One region of the Alishewanella sp. SMS8 genome, then DNA from elsewhere that is predicted to be linked to it. Evidence: predicted binding sites of a transcription regulator. Region 1 holds the regulator's gene; each other region holds the start of a gene.
The links. Region 1 encodes FNR, which switches genes on or off when oxygen is low (the NO sensors DNR and NnrR bind a similar motif). Its sites were predicted from a motif close to TTGATCTAGATCAA; they were not measured.
Positions count from the first base shown of each region.

Region 2: apt (adenine phosphoribosyltransferase) is a predicted target of FNR. The motif match lies at 3,001-3,014, and genes of this name have one in related genera.
Region 3: ORJ01_RS06225 (GbsR/MarR family transcriptional regulator) is a predicted target of FNR. The motif match lies at 4,801-4,814, and genes of this name have one in related genera.

Region 1 is NZ_JAPJEA010000001.1:163,321-169,659, forward strand. Features, by position in the region: gene ORJ01_RS00805 (heavy metal translocating P-type ATPase) at 1-2,218, shown strand, start outside; gene ccoS (cbb3-type cytochrome oxidase assembly protein CcoS) at 2,215-2,394, shown strand; gene ORJ01_RS00815 (sulfite exporter TauE/SafE family protein) at 2,384-3,058, shown strand; gene fnr (fumarate/nitrate reduction transcriptional regulator Fnr) at 3,094-3,798, shown strand; gene uspE (universal stress protein UspE) at 3,896-4,828, shown strand; gene ttcA (tRNA 2-thiocytidine(32) synthetase TtcA) at 4,897-5,817, shown strand; gene ORJ01_RS00835 (glucosaminidase domain-containing protein) at 6,018-6,339, opposite strand, start outside.
Region 2 is NZ_JAPJEA010000001.1:706,993-713,331, forward strand. Features, by position in the region: gene dnaX (DNA polymerase III subunit gamma/tau) at 45-2,198, opposite strand; gene apt (adenine phosphoribosyltransferase) at 2,241-2,789, opposite strand; gene ORJ01_RS03190 (TonB-dependent siderophore receptor) at 3,136-6,120, opposite strand.
Region 3 is NZ_JAPJEA010000001.1:1,342,203-1,348,541, forward strand. Features, by position in the region: gene ORJ01_RS06205 (adenosine deaminase family protein) at 1-306, opposite strand, end outside; gene ORJ01_RS06210 (methyl-accepting chemotaxis protein) at 620-2,389, shown strand; gene ORJ01_RS06215 (methyl-accepting chemotaxis protein) at 2,424-4,043, opposite strand; tRNA gene ORJ01_RS06220 (tRNA-Leu) at 4,492-4,578, opposite strand; gene ORJ01_RS06225 (GbsR/MarR family transcriptional regulator) at 4,870-5,421, shown strand; gene ORJ01_RS06230 (cytochrome ubiquinol oxidase subunit I) at 5,443-6,339, shown strand, end outside.

The DNA.
Region 1 (6,339 bases):
GGCTGCAGCCACTAAGATCGATGCTCTACCTTTGGATCTCAGCGCCGAATTAAGCCAATTTGATAACGAGGCGGTGTTAGCCGATATTAGTCAGCAGCATAATGAGCTAACCGATATTGAATTGTCCATCAGTGGTATGAGCTGTGCAGCTTGTGCTTGGCTTATCGAAAAACAACTTCGCAAACTACCTCAGCTCCACAGTGTGAGCATTAATGCCTCAACCCAGCGAGCGTTGCTGCGATTTGATAGTAAACAGCTGTCACTCAGCGCTATTTTACAACGTATCAACGATATTGGTTATCAAGCCAGTCCCTTTGTGGCCGATCAAGAAGAGCACAAATTCAAACTCGAGCTTAATCGTTATCTCAAGCGGCTCGCGGTATCCGGCATTTTAACTATGCAAGTGATGATGCTGGCTTTTGCGCTGTATTTTGGTGAATACACTGGCATTGAAACAGCCCATGAAGGCTATCTGCGTTGGATCAGTTTGCTTTTAACGATCCCTGTGGTGCTGTATGCCGCTAAACCTTTTGTAGTCAGTGCTTGGCGCAGTATTAAGGCACGACAAATGAATATGGACGTGCCGGTTACGCTGGCCCTGTATTACACCTTTTTTGCATCTGCGTATGCCACCGCGATGCAAACCGGCGAAGTGTATTTTGAATCCGTTTGCATGTTTACCTTCTTGCTGCAATTAGGCAAATTCTTTGAATTCCGCGCCCGTGCGCAAGCCCGCGAAGCGACCAGTAATTTATTAAAAATCATGCCGGTTACGGCCACCCTACACACCGAGCAAGGGCCACAGCCCACATCGGCTCGGCGCTTACAAACGGGCGATATCATCTTAGTTAAAGCCGGTGAAACCCTGCCCGCCGATGGCATAGTAAAAGACGGGCAAAGCTCAGTTGATGAGTCGATGTTAACCGGTGAATATCGCGCGATCAGTAAAACAATTGGCGATACAGTATTGGCCGGTAGCGTTAATCACGATGGTTTATTACAGGTTCAAGTAAGCCGAGTTTTAGCCCATTCGCGCTTGGGTCAAATCATTCAATTACAACAACTGACGCTGAGCCAAAAACCGAAACTAGTCGAAAAAACCGACCAATTAGCCAAGTATTTTGTCGAGCGTTTATTGGTGATCGCCCTGCTCACTTTCTTACTTTGGTATTTCTGGTGGGATCCTAGCCGCGCATTTTGGGTCACCCTATCGGTGTTAGTTGCCACCTGCCCTTGCGCCCTTAGCTTAGCGACCCCCACGGCGATAACCTGTGCCTTGGCCAGATTAAATCGACAAGGCGTGCTGATTAAAAATGCTCAAGTGCTTGAGGTTTTACCCAACATTAGCCATATCGTGGTAGATAAAACCGGCACCTTAACTGAAGGTAAATTTAGCTTACAACAGGTGCACAGGGTCAACCCTACCCTAGCTGAAACCGATTTACTTAACTTAGTGGCCAATTTAGAACAATATTCTGAGCATCCGATTGCCCGGGCCTTTGCGCCGTATTTAACGCAGCCCCTAACATTAAACGACGTACAGGTAGCCATTGGCGCCGGTATTCGTGCTCGTTGGCAAGGCCAGCAACTCAAAGTGGGCAGCGCACAATTTTGTGGCGTACCAGCAGAGCCAGAATGGCAGGTGTATTTTACTCTTGATAACCAACTGCAAGCTAAGTTAAAACTTGTAGATAAATTACGCGAAGAAGCGACGGCGTTAATTCAGCAACTTCAGCAGCAAGGCTATAAACTGGGGATGTTAACCGGTGATCACTCGGTACAAGCAGAACAATTAACCGCAGCATTAAAACTCGACTTTATGCACAAAGGCTGCAGCCCTGAAGATAAAGTCACCGAGATCCAACAATTAATCGCAACAGGTGCCAAAGTGCTGATGCTGGGTGACGGTATTAACGATAGTCCGAGCTTTAACGCTGCGCATATTTCAGTTGCGGTGCAATCTGGCACCGATTTATCGAAAAACCAAGCAGATGTGGTATTTTTAAAAGCCGATTTACGCTTATTACAAAACCTTCTTCAAGGTGGCAAACAAACCTCCCGGGTGATCAAGCAGAACCTTGGCTGGTCAGTGGGCTACAATCTGGTTATTATCCCTTTAGCCGTTGCGGGTTTTGTTTCCCCTTACATTGCCGTGATTGGCATGTCGTTTAGCTCGCTGTTAGTGGTATCCAATTCATTGAGGTTACTGAAAAAATGAGCATTATCTATGTACTGATCCCGATTGCCATCCTGTTTGTGGCTATTGGCATCGGTATCTTCTTTTGGGCGGTGCGCTCAAAGCAATTTGAAGATTTAGAAAAAGAAGGCTTAAGTATCTTGTTCGACGAAGATAAGCCCAAAGTGATACCACCGAACAAGCCTGATGAACATTGATTATGTCGCGGCGCTGCTGATTGGTTTTTTAGGCAGCAGCCATTGTTTAGTCATGTGCGGTGGTATTGTTGCCGCCTTGCAATTTGCCATGCCGGCCCAAAGTGCTTGGCAAAAGTTTCGCTTACAATTGTTGTTAAGCCTTGGCCGCTTGATTACCTATACCTGCTTTGGTGGCTTGGTCGGTTATTTTGGTGCGACCGCCATGGGCATTACCGGAGCCACTTTTATTGGGTTGCGTTTATTGGCCGGCTTATTATTACTGGCAATGGCGCTGTATATTGCCCGGCTTTGGTTTGGTTTAACGCGTTTAGAGCGCGCAGGGCAAGGTTTGTGGCGCTTTATCCAACCTTATACGAAGCGCTTATTACCGCTTGATAGCAGTGTTAAAGCCCTAAGCTATGGCATGTTATGGGGCTTTTTGCCTTGTGGTTTGGTTTATTCAACCCTTAGTTGGAGTTTAGCCAGCGGCAGTGCCAGTAGCGGTGCACTGATCATGTTACTTTTTGGCGTCGGCACCTTACCTGCGTTACTGGTATTTGGCTCCGCGGCTAATAGCCTAGTCAAACTAAAAAACCAACTATGGTTTCGTTACAGTGCGGCATTACTGTTAGCGGTTTATGGTTTTTACACGATATGGCTTGCTTTGCATAGACTAGTTTTTTAAGCTGTTACCCTATTAAGGGTAAAAGGGTGTGTGTGATGCAACGTTCAGCTATAAATTGTCAGGATTGCGGTTTTAGTCAGCTGTGTTTACCGTTTTCGCTCAGTGAGCAAGAAATGAGCAAACTTGATGATATCATTCAGCGAAAGCGCCCTTTGCACAAAGGCGATATGTTGTTTGAAAGCGGTAACGAGCTTAAATCGCTATATGCCATCCGCACGGGCTCTTTTAAAACCTTCACGCTCACCTCACAAGGTGAGCAGCAAATCACCGGCTTTCATTTACCTGGCGATGTCATTGGTTTTGACGCCATCAATACTGAAAAACATGCCAGCTATGCTGAAGCCTTAGAAACCGGTATGATTTGTGAAATACCCTATCAAAACCTTGAAAATCTGTTAAGTCAATTACCTAAACTACGCCAGCAAATGATGCGTTTAATGAGCCAAGATATTCAATCTGATCAACAAATGATGTTGCTGTTAAATCGTAAAACCGCAGAGCAAAAATTGGCAACTTTTTTAAATCATTTGGCTTCTCGTTATGGCAATCGTGGTTTTTCTGAAAAAGCCTTCCGGCTCAGTATGACCCGCAGCGACATTGGTAATTATTTGGGCTTGACCGTAGAAACCATCAGCCGTTTGCTGAGTAAAATGCACAAAGATGAAATCATTCAAGTTGATGGCAAGCTTATCACCATTTTGGATGCCCCCAGCTTAACCGCGCTTTCAGGCCAATGTTAACTCCCTTTAACTTGATATAGCACAAACATAAATCCCTATTAATCGCTTATCTTGGTCTACACTTAGATAAGCTGATTGACTTAAGAGGGAAGCTTTAATGTCTATTTACAATAATGTGTTAGTGGTTTTAGATCCGAGCGCTGATGAGCAAAAAGCGCTCGATAGAGCCATCGAACTTGCCCGCAAACAAGGCTGTCAACTGACCGCTTTTCTTAGTGTTTATGAATTCTCTTACGAGATGACCACCATGTTATCGGGTGACGAGCGCGAATCGATGAAACAGTCGGTGATTAAAGATCGCGAGCTTTGGGTCAAAACCTTTTTAGAACAACCCAGCGCCTTGGGTTTAAACATCAAAATGCACGTGGTTTGGCACAATCGCCCCTTTGAAGCCGTGGTGAAAACCGTCTTAGATAATGATTATGATCTGGTGATCAAAGGGACGCATGATCATGATGTTTTAAAATCGATGATTTTTACGCCGACCGATTGGCATATTTTGCGTAAATGTCCTTGCCCAGTATTGTTAGTTAAAGATCATGCATGGCCTGCTAAAGGCAATATCATTGCTGCCGTTAATGCGGGTAGTGAGCAAGAACATCACCTGTCATTAAATCAACGGGTGATCCACAAAGCACAACAAATGTCGCAATTACTCGATGCTAAGGTGCATTTAGTCAATGCCTATCCCGGCACCCCGGTGAATATCGCGATTGAGATCCCCGAGTTTAATCCACAAGAATACAATGACACCCTTCGCCGCCATCATAAAGATGCGATATTAAGTCTGGCCGAAAAACATCAAATTAGTAACGAGCAATGTCATGTGTTAGAAGGTATGCCCGAAGACGTGATCCCGAAACTGGCCAAAAAGCTGGATGCCGAAATGGTCATTATCGGCACTATTGGGCGTACGGGCTTATCCGCGGCGATCATTGGTAATACCGCTGAACATGTCATCGACCGCCTAGATTGCGATGTATTAGCCATGAAACCGGCTGACTTTATTTGTCCGCTTGAAAAAAGCTAATTATCAGACTTTGGTAAAGGCGCGAGGTTGGGTATAATGAGCGCCTTTTTTCTGGCGGGTAGTTACTGATGTCGCACGCAGCACAAGCAAAAGCTCAATACAATCTGAACAAATTACACAAAAGATTGCGCCGGGGTGTGGGTCAAGCCATTGCTGATTTCGGCATGATTGAAGAAGGTGATAAGATCATGGTCTGCCTTTCTGGCGGCAAAGACTCTTACACCATGCTCGATATCCTGATGAATTTACAGCAATCCGCGCCGGTAAATTTTAGCCTTATTGCCGTTAACCTCGATCAAAAACAACCTGGCTTCCCTGCTGAGGTATTACCTCAGTATTTAAACCAGCTGGGTATTGAATATCTGATTGTTACTGAAGATACCTACTCGATAGTCAAAGATAAAATTCCAGAGGGTAAAACCACCTGTTCGCTGTGTTCACGTTTGCGCCGGGGCATTTTATATCGTACTGCAAAAGAGCTGGGCGCCACTAAAATTGCATTAGGCCATCATCGTGATGATATGCTTGAAACCCTGTTTTTAAACATGTTTTATGGTGGCAAGATGAAATCGATGCCGCCTAAACTGGTCAGTGACAACGGTGAACATATCGTGATCCGACCTTTAGCTTATTGCAAAGAAAAAGACATTGAAAAATACGCTGTCGCGCGTGAGTTTCCGATCATCCCTTGTAACCTTTGTGGCTCACAAGACGGCCTGCAGCGCCAAGTGGTCAAAGAAATGCTGCAAGATTGGGATAAACGCTTTCCTGGGCGCATCGAGACCATGTTTCAAGCCATGCAAAACATCGTGCCATCACATTTAGCAGATAAATCGCTGTTTAATTTCGCAGGGCTGACGAAGGGTGACGCTTTAGCGACTGAGGGTGATTTAGCATTTGATAAAGCGACCATCCCCAGCATTCCGGTTGGCTTAGAAATAGATAACGAAGATGAGCAGCCGCTGCTACAAGCGGTCGAGTTAAACTAGCTCCTTGATTATCTCTGCGCTTTAACTTGGCATCATGCTGTTAGAGCGCAGCTTTTCACATCGGCATTGCAGCGCGATATGCCAGCCTGCCTTTGATAACCATGCTGCACCTTGGCTTATGCGCACTTGGCTTCTTAGCTGTGATGTCCAGCTAAAACCATACCCAACAGCACATCGCAGCGCAGGAAATAGCAATCAGCTTAATCTTCTAAAAAACGTCGATTATAACGGATCATGGCGGTTATCTCTTCGATGTACTCTTCACCACGTTCAGAATAAGCATGCAACCCATGCGCCAATGCTTCACCACGTATGGGGCGATCCTCTTCACGCAACTTCCAGCGGATTTGGCGTAACGACTCATAGGTATGAAAAGTATTCAGATTATAAAAATAACTGCTAATCGCTGCGGCGGCATCTTCAAATCGGGCCACTTCGTGAAACTGATCTTCAGCACGATTTAATGGCACGAGGCCACAGCCCTCCCGAAAGCACCATTGCCCAAAAAAGTTATAGCCTTCC
Region 2 (6,339 bases), 540 kb from region 1:
AATTGTTGGCGACAAGATAAATACTCGCTCAACAAATTACAAGGTTAATTCACCTGCAAGGTGTCAAGTTGCAGCTCTGCACTAAATATCTGTTGAATGGCTTGCAGCTTGGGATCTTGTTGCAACAACCGGCTGACATAGTCTTTGCGTTCATGTTCTATACGCTGCTGGATCGCTAACGGACTGGCATTAATCTCTGCTAAGTATTGAATCTCTAACTGAAAATTGGCAGGAAATACCGGGCTAATTGCCGCATACAGCTTTTCACGAAAATCGCCCTTGTCCAAATGTTGCTGCGATTGGGCTACCTGCAATTGCACTTGTAGGCCATTTTGCTGCATAGCACTATGTAATAAATATAAACGTAATAACCCACCAATCGATAGCTGTTCGATTAAGCGCGACCAGGCATCGACCTGAGCGGCAAAACGAATAGAAAAACGTTGCTCGTCAAGCTCATCGGTATCATTACTGGGTAAAACATCAAATTGCTGCTGCTGCCACCATGCTTCCGTTAACGCTTGTTGCTCAGCAAAGCTAACGGTGTCATCTGAAGTGGCACTATCTTCATCGTCGTGCTGGTGTGAACGGGGATCTAACTTTGCAGCAGGCTCGGGTACTACCGCAGTGGCTTGTTGCGGTTTTGTTGTAGCAGCCATGGCGGATGGCGGCGTATTTAAACGTCGAGGTAATTCAGACTGAGGCAGCGCCATCGGGCGCTCAGGCTTTTTTCCTGCGACTGTCTCCACCGCTGGCGGTGCTGCCGTCACTTGCACCCCACGCCGAGCCATAATACGCGCGGTTCCCTCATCTATCGCCGATGCTACTGGAGTAGCGCTATGCTTATCAGGCGTGGTAATCGGGTTATTGCCTAAGGCCGTGTTAGGCATTGTAGCACTGGCGATTAACGTTTCTGTTGGCGCCGAGGCTATTGCCGCCGCCTCATTGGGTTGGTGTGGTTCAGCTGCCGCAGAGGTTACCTGACTTGGCGCAGTAACGGGCGCCATAGCGTGTGGAGCAATTGGCGCAGCCATTACGGCTGGGCGTGCCTGAGGTGTCGAGGCGGCTGGTGTTGATAGCGCTTGAGTTGGCGCCGAACTTTGCGGCTCTGTGCGGCTCGCGGGTACAAAGGCCATGGCGCGTAATAACGCCATTTCTAGCCCGACCACCGGCTCTGGAGCAAAAGGGAGCTCCTTCTTGCCACTGATTAACAATTGATAATACAACTGTACCGCCTCAGGCGCTAAATGCGCAGCCCAGTAACGGATCATTTCGGCTTGTTCAGATAAGTCTGCCGCAGCAGGCTGCAGTTGTGTTAGCGCGGTAAGATGCAACAGCGACAACATATCATCTAACACCTGCTGATAATCGGACTGTTGACTTAACAGTTCTTGTAACGCCTGCTGCAGCTGCGGCATATCTGCGGCTAACAGCGCACTCAGTAAACTTACAGCAAAACGGGTATCTAATAAGCCCAACATCTGACGCACGGTTTCAACTGTAAGATTGCTATTACTTAGCGCAATGGCTTGGTCGGTTAAACTTAATGAATCGCGTAAACTGCCTTTGGCCGCTTTAGCTAAGGCGGTGAGCGCAGCCGCTTCAAACGGGATCTGCTCGGCAGCGAGCACTTCGGTTAAATGCTGCTCAATTTGCACCGGCGTCAGGGCTTTTAAACTAAACTGTAAACAACGCGAGAGGACCGTGATGGGTAACTTTTGCGGATCAGTCGTTGCGAGCAAAAATTTGACGTGCGGCGGAGGTTCTTCCAGGGTTTTCAATAAAGCATTAAAACTATGCCGCGACAGCATATGCACTTCATCAATCAGGTACACTTTAAAACGACCACGACTGGGTGCATATTGCACGTTATCCAGTAGATCTCGGGTGTCTTCAACCTTAGTTCGAGAAGCCGCATCAATTTCGAGCAAATCAACAAAGTTGCCGGCATCAATTTCTTGGCAAGCACTACACTGGCCACAAGGCGTTGCGGTAATGCCCGTTTCACAATTTAAACTTTTGGCAAAAATACGGGCGATGGTCGTTTTACCGACACCACGGGTGCCGGTAAATAAATAAGCATGATGTAAGCGACTGCTGGTCAGGGCATTCGCCAACGCGGTTTTTACATGCTGTTGCCCTACCAACTCATTAAAATGACGTGGCCGCCATTTTCTTGCTAAAACCTGATAACTCATGCCCGCTTTCCTGCACCTAACATCACAGTGCCTAGCCTAAACTTATTCGCCTTGATACTCAACCAAACTGCAAAGTTTCAAGCCTAAGGCTTCAAGTCTTGCCACGCCCCCTAATTCAGGTAAAGCGATAACGAAGGCCGCATCTTCAACTTGACCGCCTAAACGACGCACTAATTGCACGGTAGCATCGATAGTACCGCCAGTGGCTAGCAAATCATCAACCAATAATACCTTATCACCTGCAGCGATGGCGTCAGCGTGTAATTCCAGCGCATCTTCACCATACTCTAAAGTGTAGGCCTGCGAGATACGTTCGCGAGGTAATTTTCCTGGTTTACGCACAGGCACGAACGAAATACCCAACGCATAAGCCAAAGGCGCCCCAAAAATAAAACCGCGAGATTCTGTACCAATAATCTTAGTTATACCTTGCTGCTGATAATGCGCCGCAAAGGCATTAATCACTTTTTTAAAACTGGGGCCATCTTGCATTAAGCTGGTGACATCCCGAAAAGTAATGCCAGGTTTTGGGTAGTTCTCTACCGTTTTGATCACACGCTTTAATTCAGCTGCTAATGCTTGATAATCCATTGCTTTACCCTTGTATTAAACCGATAAAAAAGCCGCCCGAGTGGCGGCTATCTGGCAAATGCAAAACTGCATTAACCCAATAACTGTACCCAGCGTAAAATGGGTACTAAACACAGCAAACTTACAAAAACAATTACAAATATCAGTATCTGTTTTGCATTCAAAGAGTCTTTAAAGTTTTCGTCAGCCATTTATTTCTACCGCGCAAAAATTGATTCAAATCAAAACTGGTGCTTATGGTAATGAATTTATGCCTATTTGAAAAGCATTAGGCTTGAATTATCACAAAAGAAAAGCCCCGTAAAACGGGGCTTTATTCAAACTATCACTAATTCGCTAGCGCCAATTAGAAATCGTAAGACATGTTCAAGAATGCACGACGGCCAATGAACTCATACTGAGAGTACAGGACAGAGTTACCCGCTGTCCGTACGCCAGCTGGAGAACCTTGTGGCGGTGCTTTATCAAACAAGTTTGCAATACCGAAGGTCACATCTACACCATAGATATCTCTTTGTACTGAAGCAGAGTGTAGGATGTAAGTAGGTGTTTCAGCAATAAACGTTGATGGCTGACCACGGTAAGTCGTTTGGTTACCGTTCGCGAAGTACTTATAATCGTCTGTGCCTGAAACATAACGCATGTTCCAAGTGTAACGCCAGCCGTCACGATTTAACGTGGTGCTTAACGTACCTACGTGCTTCGGATCACCTACATCACCGACATATTGCGAAGGTGTACTGTCAGGGAACTGCTTGAATGAACGCTCAAACTGAACCGTGTGATCTAAACGAATACGTAATGAACCAAAATCAAAATCATCTTGGTAAGTAAACAAGAAGTCAGTACCACGAACTTTTTGTTCTGCTACGTTGACATAACCACCACGTACGGTGTCAATACCAAAGTCGCCTGCTGCAGAACCATCACGACGCGTAAACTGGTCACAGAACGGTTCATTAGGGAAGTTTTCTGAACGGTAGCATAAGCCTAAAACAGTACCACCACCAATGTTAGACACTTGGCTGCTGATCACTACATCGTAGTAATCTGCTGAGAAGCCAAATTTGTCTTCCGGGCTCTTCCAAACAATACCGATACCTTTAGAGATTGAAGTTTCTGCTTCTAATACACCTGCACCGCCACCGGTGATCGAGGTCATAGAGCTACCTGGATTAACATAAGTTGCAGGCACACCATCAGCTTCACAGTTAGCTGCAACGCGCTGATCCAAAGTACCTTCAGCTAATCGACCCGCCCAGTTTAAACATGGATCGTTACCTGTTTGGTTCAAGAAACCCGTTTGGCCTTCTAAGAACAACTCAAACAGTGCTGGAGCACGGAATGAAGAACCACGAGAAGCACGAACCTGGAAGCCATTGCCGACAACCCAGTTTGCCGATACTTTAAACGTTGAATCAGAACCGTAGGTTGACACATCAGTCCAACGACCAGAAGCAGTGATATCCAAACTTTCCGCTAAGAACATATCACGTAAAACTGGCACAAACACTTCACTGTACACTGCACGAGTATTAGCTGAACCTGCGGTAATACCAGCACCGGTAGAACCCCATAAGTTGCCAGCTAAGGTGGCTTCACCTGGTACGTCATTTAACGCATCTTGTTGAAATGATGCACCGACTGCAGTACTGATCATACCGGCAGGTAATTCAAACAAATCACCGGTGATATAACCGTCGATAGTTGATTGACGATAAGTCGTTACACCATAATCAATATCAAATAAGAAGTCTTTAACGGCTTGAGATTGATTACCATTGATGTGATCTGGGCTTAACCAATCTACTGGTGTACAGGCCTTACCTGAAACAGGTGATACTGCACCGGCACATGGGCCACCGTATACAGCATCTTGTGCCATATTCATCGCATCAAATAGGATAACTTTGTTGTTATATGTACCTTTGTTGTAACTGTTTTGGAATGACACATCCCAAGACCAATCACCTAATGAGCCTTCTAAGCCTAATACGTAACGGCTGTAATCAATTGTCGTTTCACCGCCAGAGTGGTCAGTCATCGCAACAGGCATGAAACCTACAGCATCACCACCCCATCCATCAACTGTACCACCACGAATGTAACGTCTGTTACCTAATTGCGCGGTCCAGAATTGACGGAAACTGTTCACTTCAGTCTTACGCTGACTGTATATTAACTCAGAATAAGCTGAAATATTATCAGTTAAATCATAATCACCCATCATGAACACTGAAGCCACTTCGCTTTCTGGGATCATAGATTGCGCGTTTTGGAATGGGTGATCAGCATCAGCCCAGCCATCTGTTTCTTTATCGTAAGAAACAGGGTACCAACCGTTTGGCACAGAAATGTTATTAGGGCCAGGTGAAGTAATTAAGCTGTTAAAGGTTGGACGGTTAGCCGCCGCGAAAAAACCATCGTAGTCATATTGTGCTTTTACGCCAGTACGGAAGTTTGAGGCACCTGGTGCATAGTTGAAAATCCATACACCGTATTGCGAAGCGCTACAGTGGTAATCACCGGTACGTGGATCGATAGGATCAGTACGCTCACCTGGGTTAGCTTGGCTGTAGAATAAACGCTGGTTACAATCGAAGAAATCACGATCGCCACGCGCTAACTCAGTTTGCAAGTTATAGTCAGCTACAACGCGGAATGAACCACGGTCAAAGGTTTTGCCGTAAGTTGCATTTAAACGATAATTTTCACCGCCAGATTCAAATGGCTGGTCAAGGTTAACAGTAACGTTAGAACCATCGCCTTTTTTGGTGATGATGTTGATAACACCGGCTACTGCATCAGAACCGTATAAAGAAGACGCACCGTCTTTTAATACTTCAATACGCTCTACCGCAGATAAAGGAATTGAGTTTAAATCGAAAGCAGCAACTTGACCGCGAGTACCCGCAGGGCCAGCACGACGGCCGTTTAATAATACTAATGTGCGGTTAGCACCTAAACCACGCATAGAGATTGATTCGTTACCCGCACCACCGGCAGTGACGAAACCAACAGATAATGCTGATATTAATTGGCTTGAGCCAGCAGCAACAGTAGAAGTACGTAATAATTCGCCTAAAGTACTTAAACCTTGGTCTTTTGCTAACTCAGTGCTGATAATAGTAATAGGAGAAGCGCTGTCTAAACCATCAGTGCGGATGCGCGAGCCGACAACCTGAATGCGTTCAGTTTTTTCATCTTTTTTTGCTGTTTCGTCTTCTTCAGTCTCTTGCGCTGAAACAGAACCGGCAAATGCCAATGTTGTTGCAGCACCGAAAACCATTGCCAGCCGAACTGCTTTGCTTAGCTTGTTATTGGTGAACATATTTAACTCCCTGGATGACTCTTCAGAGTATCTCGTTGTTTTTTGTAGTCAGTCACATCTTTATGTGTGTCTGCTGAGAATCGCCCGAATACAATCTCGGTACAAGACTTCCCGATAATATGCAGCAAAAAAATTCAGGTCAAGATTAAAAGCATGTTATTAGTCGCAAAAATTGAACTTTTTGACACTATTTCTTTTTATGTGTTAACAAAACAATAC
Region 3 (6,339 bases), 1.2 Mb from region 1:
TACCTCGATATAATTGACGCCCTCGGCTTGGTTATCCAACGCCAGCTCATAAGCCGCTTGCTCTAGGTTTTCAGGATCGCGCAGCACCGCACAGGTATATTGAAAGCAGTGTAGATACTCACCTAAATTTTGGTAACGGTCTTTAAACACCAACTCTTTGAGGCCGCTAATACTTTGTGATGGCAATGCCACCTGACTGCGCTGCGCCATCTCAATTAAACTGTCTAAACGCAGGCTACCATCCAGATGCAAGTGTAAGTCGGATTTCGGCATATCTTTAATAAAATCGGCAGAGTATCTAGGCATAATGATTCCTTCTAATTATCCATGCAGAATAGCATAGAAGACTTCGGCAACGCACATGGCTTAAATGTGGGGGGCGACTTAAAAGGCTGGATTCTCTACTAACAAAAGTAGCCATGGCAGCAAACTAGGTTTATGCTTTTAAAAGGTTACTTTTTTCATTCGACGATATAAAAGCGCCATTCAACAAAGGACTGTTATGACCCAACTTATAAAAGCCTAGGCTTAATACGGAGATTTTATGCACTTGAACACTTTTACCATTCGCACAAGACTAATATTAATCGCGTCTGTAGCCGTAACAGCCCTAGGATTTATGTTGTTCCTTATGCAATATCAAGAGCGAACCTTAAGTCAGCTATCTCAAGCAGATAAACTCATCGCTGAATTGAATAGCGGCATGCTGACCTTACGGCGCCATGAAAAAGATTTTTTATTACGAAAAGAATTACGCTATCAACAGCGACATCAAGATACTCAACAACAACTCACTCAAAAAATGACTGAACTGCAAGCGCTATTACAGTCACTCTCGATAGAACAACAACAAACGCAAAAATTTGCCGCTTTAGTTCAGCTTTATGCACAAGCTTTTGATCAGTTAATTTTAACTGAACAACAGATCGGCTTAACCGCAAAAGAAGGGCTAATGGCAAGCTTGATGGAAACTAGCCAACCATTACACAACAGTTTGAGCGACCGCCCTTTTGAACAAGGTTTATACTGGCAGATCCGCTCTGTTGAAAAAGATTTTATCACCTATCTGCAACAAGAAAGTGCTGAGCGCCACCTAACACTTAGCCGCCAGTTATCTGCCACATTAACCCCAGCAGAAGCACTTTTATACAACGACTATCAGACTGTCTTTCAACAACTCGTGGCGCTATTCCAACAACGAGGTTTGACCCCAAGTGAAGGGCTAGAGGGGAATATGCGCCAACAAATCCAAGCAACAGAAACCTTACTTGCAGATATGTCAGAGCAGCTTAGCAGTCGTTTTGAGCTGGCTATGCAAAAAATTAATAGATTGAGCCTTGGCCTATTTGTGCTGATCATCTTTTTGGTGATCTCTTTGGTAAGTTTAATTGCTCGTAGTATCAATAAACCCATTAGCCAAGCCTCAAGCGATTTAGCAAAGATACGAACAAATAAAGATTTTACCCTACGCTTGCAACTCACTGGTAAAGATGAAATTTCAGCTCTCGGTCAGGACATGAACTCCTTGCTTTCCGATGTCCAAAATTTAGTAAAATCAGTGAATCATTCTTTGGAGACATTAGATAAAGTCACGGTTGAACTTGCAAAGACTGCAGCGAGTACCGCAGACGTGACGCAAGCACAACAAGGTGAAACCGATATGGTCGCGACGGCAGTAACCGAGATGGGCGCAACTATTCAGGAAATTGCGACAAATACGGAAGCCGCATCCAATACCGCGCAAACGGCCAATGAGCATGCACAAAAAGGACAGAAACAAGTTAATGATACGGTTACCTATGTGCATGCTCTTGCTGAGCGTTTACAACACGCCAATTTATCAGCAGTTGAGTTACAAAAAGACAGTACCAGTATTGGTTCAGTGCTAGACGTCATCAGAAGTATTGCCGAACAAACGAATTTGCTGGCACTGAATGCCGCCATCGAAGCCGCTCGAGCGGGGGATGCCGGCCGAGGCTTTGCGGTGGTTGCAGATGAAGTGAGAACACTTGCACAGCGAACCCAGCAATCGACTCATCAAATTGAAGGTATTATTCAAAAACTGCAAGAACGCACTAAGGGCATTACCAAGATCATGCAGGAATGTGGTGACGAGGGGGGGCGAAGCGCAACTCAAGCAGCGGCAGCCAGTGAGTTACTTCAAACCATTACCAACGCTGTATCAAATATAATGGACATGACCACTCAAGTCGCTACCGCAATTGAAGAGCAAAGCTCTGTTGCAGCTGAGGTCAATCGTAATGTAGTAAAAATTCGTGACTTATCTGAGGACACTGCTGACGTAGCAGTAAAAACCAATCAATTAAGTGACGATGTGGCCAACCAAGCTAAAATGCTAAGGCTAGAAGTGAACAAGTTTCGTGCCTAAAAAAGCGCCAGCATAACTGGCGCTATCTAGCGCATTACACTTTAAAGCGGCTAACTAACTCGTTTAGTTGTGTCGCTAAACGAGACAGCTCTGAAGCACTGGCCGTGGTTTGATGCGAGCCAGTTGCCGTTTGATTGGCAAGGTCGCTAATGGTAATAATACTTCGATCAATTTCCCGTGCCACTTTCGATTGCTCTTCGGCTGCGCTGGCGATAACGTGGTTTTGATCACTAATACTGGTGATGTTTTCCGCAATACGTGTTAACGCCGTGGCCGCTTCAATTGCCACGTTTTGTGCATTATCCACATTGCTGCTAATTAAGCCCATTGCACTAACGGCTTCTTTTACCGAGGCTTGCACCTGATTGATCATTAATTCAATTTCCCCAGTCGAGGTTTGAGTGCGATGCGCTAAACTACGCACTTCATCGGCGACCACGGCAAAACCACGGCCGGCATCCCCCGCTCGAGCGGCTTCAATGGCCGCATTCAGTGCCAGTAAGTTCGTTTGCTCTGCTACGCTACGAATTACCTCTAATACCTGGTTAATCGAAGACACTTTTTCAGCTAAGACATTAATCACACTGGTACTTTGCCGGACATCGGCATTCATCTTGTCGATAACAGTGCGGGTTTGCAGTACTTTTTTACTGCCATCTTCTGCTAAGGCAGCGGATTGGATAGACGCTTCCGAGGTTTGCATAGCCGTTGCCGCCACTTCATCCACCGCAGAGCTCATTTCGGTTATCGCAGTAGCAGCTTGTTGCACTTCATCATTTTGAAGTTGAATAGCACGAGCGGATTCATCCGTCACCGCATTTAACTCTTCCGCTGCAGAAGCCAGCTGACTGGCTGAACTAGAGATATGACCGATCGCTTCACGCAAATTAGTTTGCATTTGCGAAATGGCTTGCGCTAATTTAGTCAGTTCATCATTACCATCACGACAAACATCCCGCGTTAAATCACTGTTGGCAATAAACTGAGCTGACTCAATAACCTGCGATAAAGGCTGATTAATACTTTTTGAAATCATTAACGCTATCGCAATAGCAGTAATTACGGCTAACGCAATTAATGCGATAACAACCAACTTAGCGCTTTCATAAGCCGCAATCGAAGCGGTTCGAGAATCAGCGACAGACTGCTGATTTATGCTAGTTAACTTTAACAAATTTTGGGTAAGGGTATTTTCTAAGCCATTCATCTGAGGCAACAGATCTAAGGCTTCCCCCGTTTCATCTTGCTTTAGCAAATCAATCACTTGCTGTTGAATGTCTAGATAACTTTCTTCTGCTTTTTTAAAGACATTGAACACTTGTCTCTCTTCTGCAAGCGTAATCACGCTTTCATAAGCTGATACGTTTTTCTTAACCTCTGCCCGGACATTTTCAACTAATTGTAGGGTTTCGCCTTCTTGGCGAATATCCGTTGTTAGCATCAGTCTTAAGGTTAATACCCGCAAGCGAGTTACATTTAGATTTAAGTCTGCCAAATTCATCAACGAAGGTAGAATATTGGTTTCGACTTGACTCGCTCGATCGCGAATATCAGACATCGTGTTCAGGTTATATGCGCCCAAACCCGCTAACATCAAAACGAGCGCTCCAAATGCGCTAAGCAATCGTTTTTGAATACTTAATGACCTGAACATAGGGTGCCTCATTGATCCATTTAGAGATAGTTTATGCCAATAAAACTACCCCCATAAAATAAAGGGTGTGTTTATTCATTTACTCTAGCAGTAAATACGCGGTATAGCAGCTTTTTAATCGGCAATGTTGTTATAAATCCAATACTAACAATCACTGCCCTGTCTATTGGCAATGTTATCGAGTTAGCCAATTTGACCAGTCTGCCGCTTATCAGATCACTATTAAACCTTGACATGTTGAGTCACATTTTGTCGTACAAAACGAACCGTATGAACTAGGATTGAAGTGATAAAAGCAAACTTGCATAAACTTCAGTTTTTATAAAGCCGTATGGTGTGACGACAAGAGACACAATCAGAACAAAAACAAGACTATAGATAAGGATATTGCAGACAATTAACAAACACAAATTAGTGTGGAAAAGGGAGAAAAAGCGCAGAAATAAAATGGTGCCCGGGGCCGGACTTGAACCGGCACGAGGTTTCCCTCGAGGGATTTTAAATCCCTTGTGTCTACCGATTTCACCACCCGGGCAACGAGTACTGATTAGTACCGACAGAACGGCGCGAATATTATGCAAGCTCAGCCATTTTTGCAAGCGATTTCTGAAATTATCTGCTAATCAGCGCGCAACTGATGCTTTATCGAACAAAATCAACTGTATCAGCACAACTCGACAACGATTTCATGCCGGCGTCTGCTTCAGCAACTGCTCAGCATCTTCCCAGGGCTTAATATAAATTTTCTAGAAACACATTGATCAGGATCAAAATCTGAGCGTACAATAGTTTCAGAAATTTCTGAAAGTTCAGTAAGGTCCGAGTTATGCAAATGACACCAATGATTGAATCCTTTGTTTACCACTTCGGTGAGATGGGAAGCCGCTGGGGATTTAACCGCACCGTTGGGCAAATTTATGCCTTGCTAGTAGTGAGTGAAGAGCCGATCTGCGCCAATGATATTGCCGAGTTATTGGGTATTTCTCGTGGCAACGTCAGCATGGGTTTAAAAGAGCTGGGCAGTTGGCAACTAGTACAAGTGCAACATAAAGCCGGTGATCGCAAAGAATACTATTGTTGTCGCGGCAGCATTTGGGACATGGCCAATAAGGTGTTTGAAGAGCGCCGTAAGCGTGAAATGGACCCAACGCTGTCACTGCTGCGCGACATTATGATGGATGAAGCGGCAAATAAAGAAGAGCGCTTTGCACAACAGCGCATTACCGAAATCCATGATTTACTCGAAAACATTACCGACTGGACACAAAGCTTGCAGTCGTTATCGCCTGAAAAGTTAAACACATTAATGAAGCTTGGCTCTGGTGTTGGCAAGGTGTTGGAATTTACCGAAAAGTTTCGCTCGAAAAAAGACGCTTAATAGCCTATTGCTGAGGTGGTTATGTTAGACACGTTAATTCTGTCGCGTATTCAATTTGCGGCCAATATTAGTTTTCATATCCTGTTCCCAACCATTACCATTGCCTTAGGTTGGTTGTTATTTTACTTCAAGTTACGCTTCGACTTTTCAAAGCATCCGGTTTGGATGCGTGCTTATCGCTTTTGGGTAAAAGTGTTTGCGCTAACCTTTGCACTGGGTGTCGTTAGCGGCATCACCATGTCGTTTCAGTTTGGCACTAACTGGCCTGGTTTTATGGAAACCATCGGTAATATTGCTGGACCCTTACTGGCCTATGAAATATTAACAGCGTTTTTTCTTGAAGCTACCATGCTCGGTATTATGTTATTTGGTTTTCATAAAGTGCCGCGCTGGGCGCATACCCTCGCCACTTTTTTAGTCGCCTTAGGCACCACCTTCTCGGCATTTTGGATCTTAGTGCTGAATTCATGGATGCAAACGCCAGCAGGTTTTGAAATGCGCGATGGCGTAGTCCATGCCACCGACTGGTTCGCGATTATTTTTAACCCGTCTTTTCCCTATCGCTTTATGCATATGTTGCTGGCCTCGGCCCTCACCGTTTGTTTCCTGGTGGCCGGTATTTCTGCCTATCGCTTATTACGTGGCGATAACAAAAAAGCCCCGAAACTGACGCTGAAAACCGCTTTATTTACTGCGGCAATTTTAGCGCCCACTCAGGCATTGGTCGGTGATTTCCATGGCTTAAACACCTTAGAACATCAACCGCAAAAGATCGCGGCAATGGAAGGTATTTGGCATACCGAAAAAGGCGCACCTCTGGTGTTATTTGCCATTCCCGATGCCGAAACCCAGCAAAATCGCTTTGCAATTGAGATCCCGAAATTAGCCAGTTTAATTTTAACGCACGATGCGAATGGC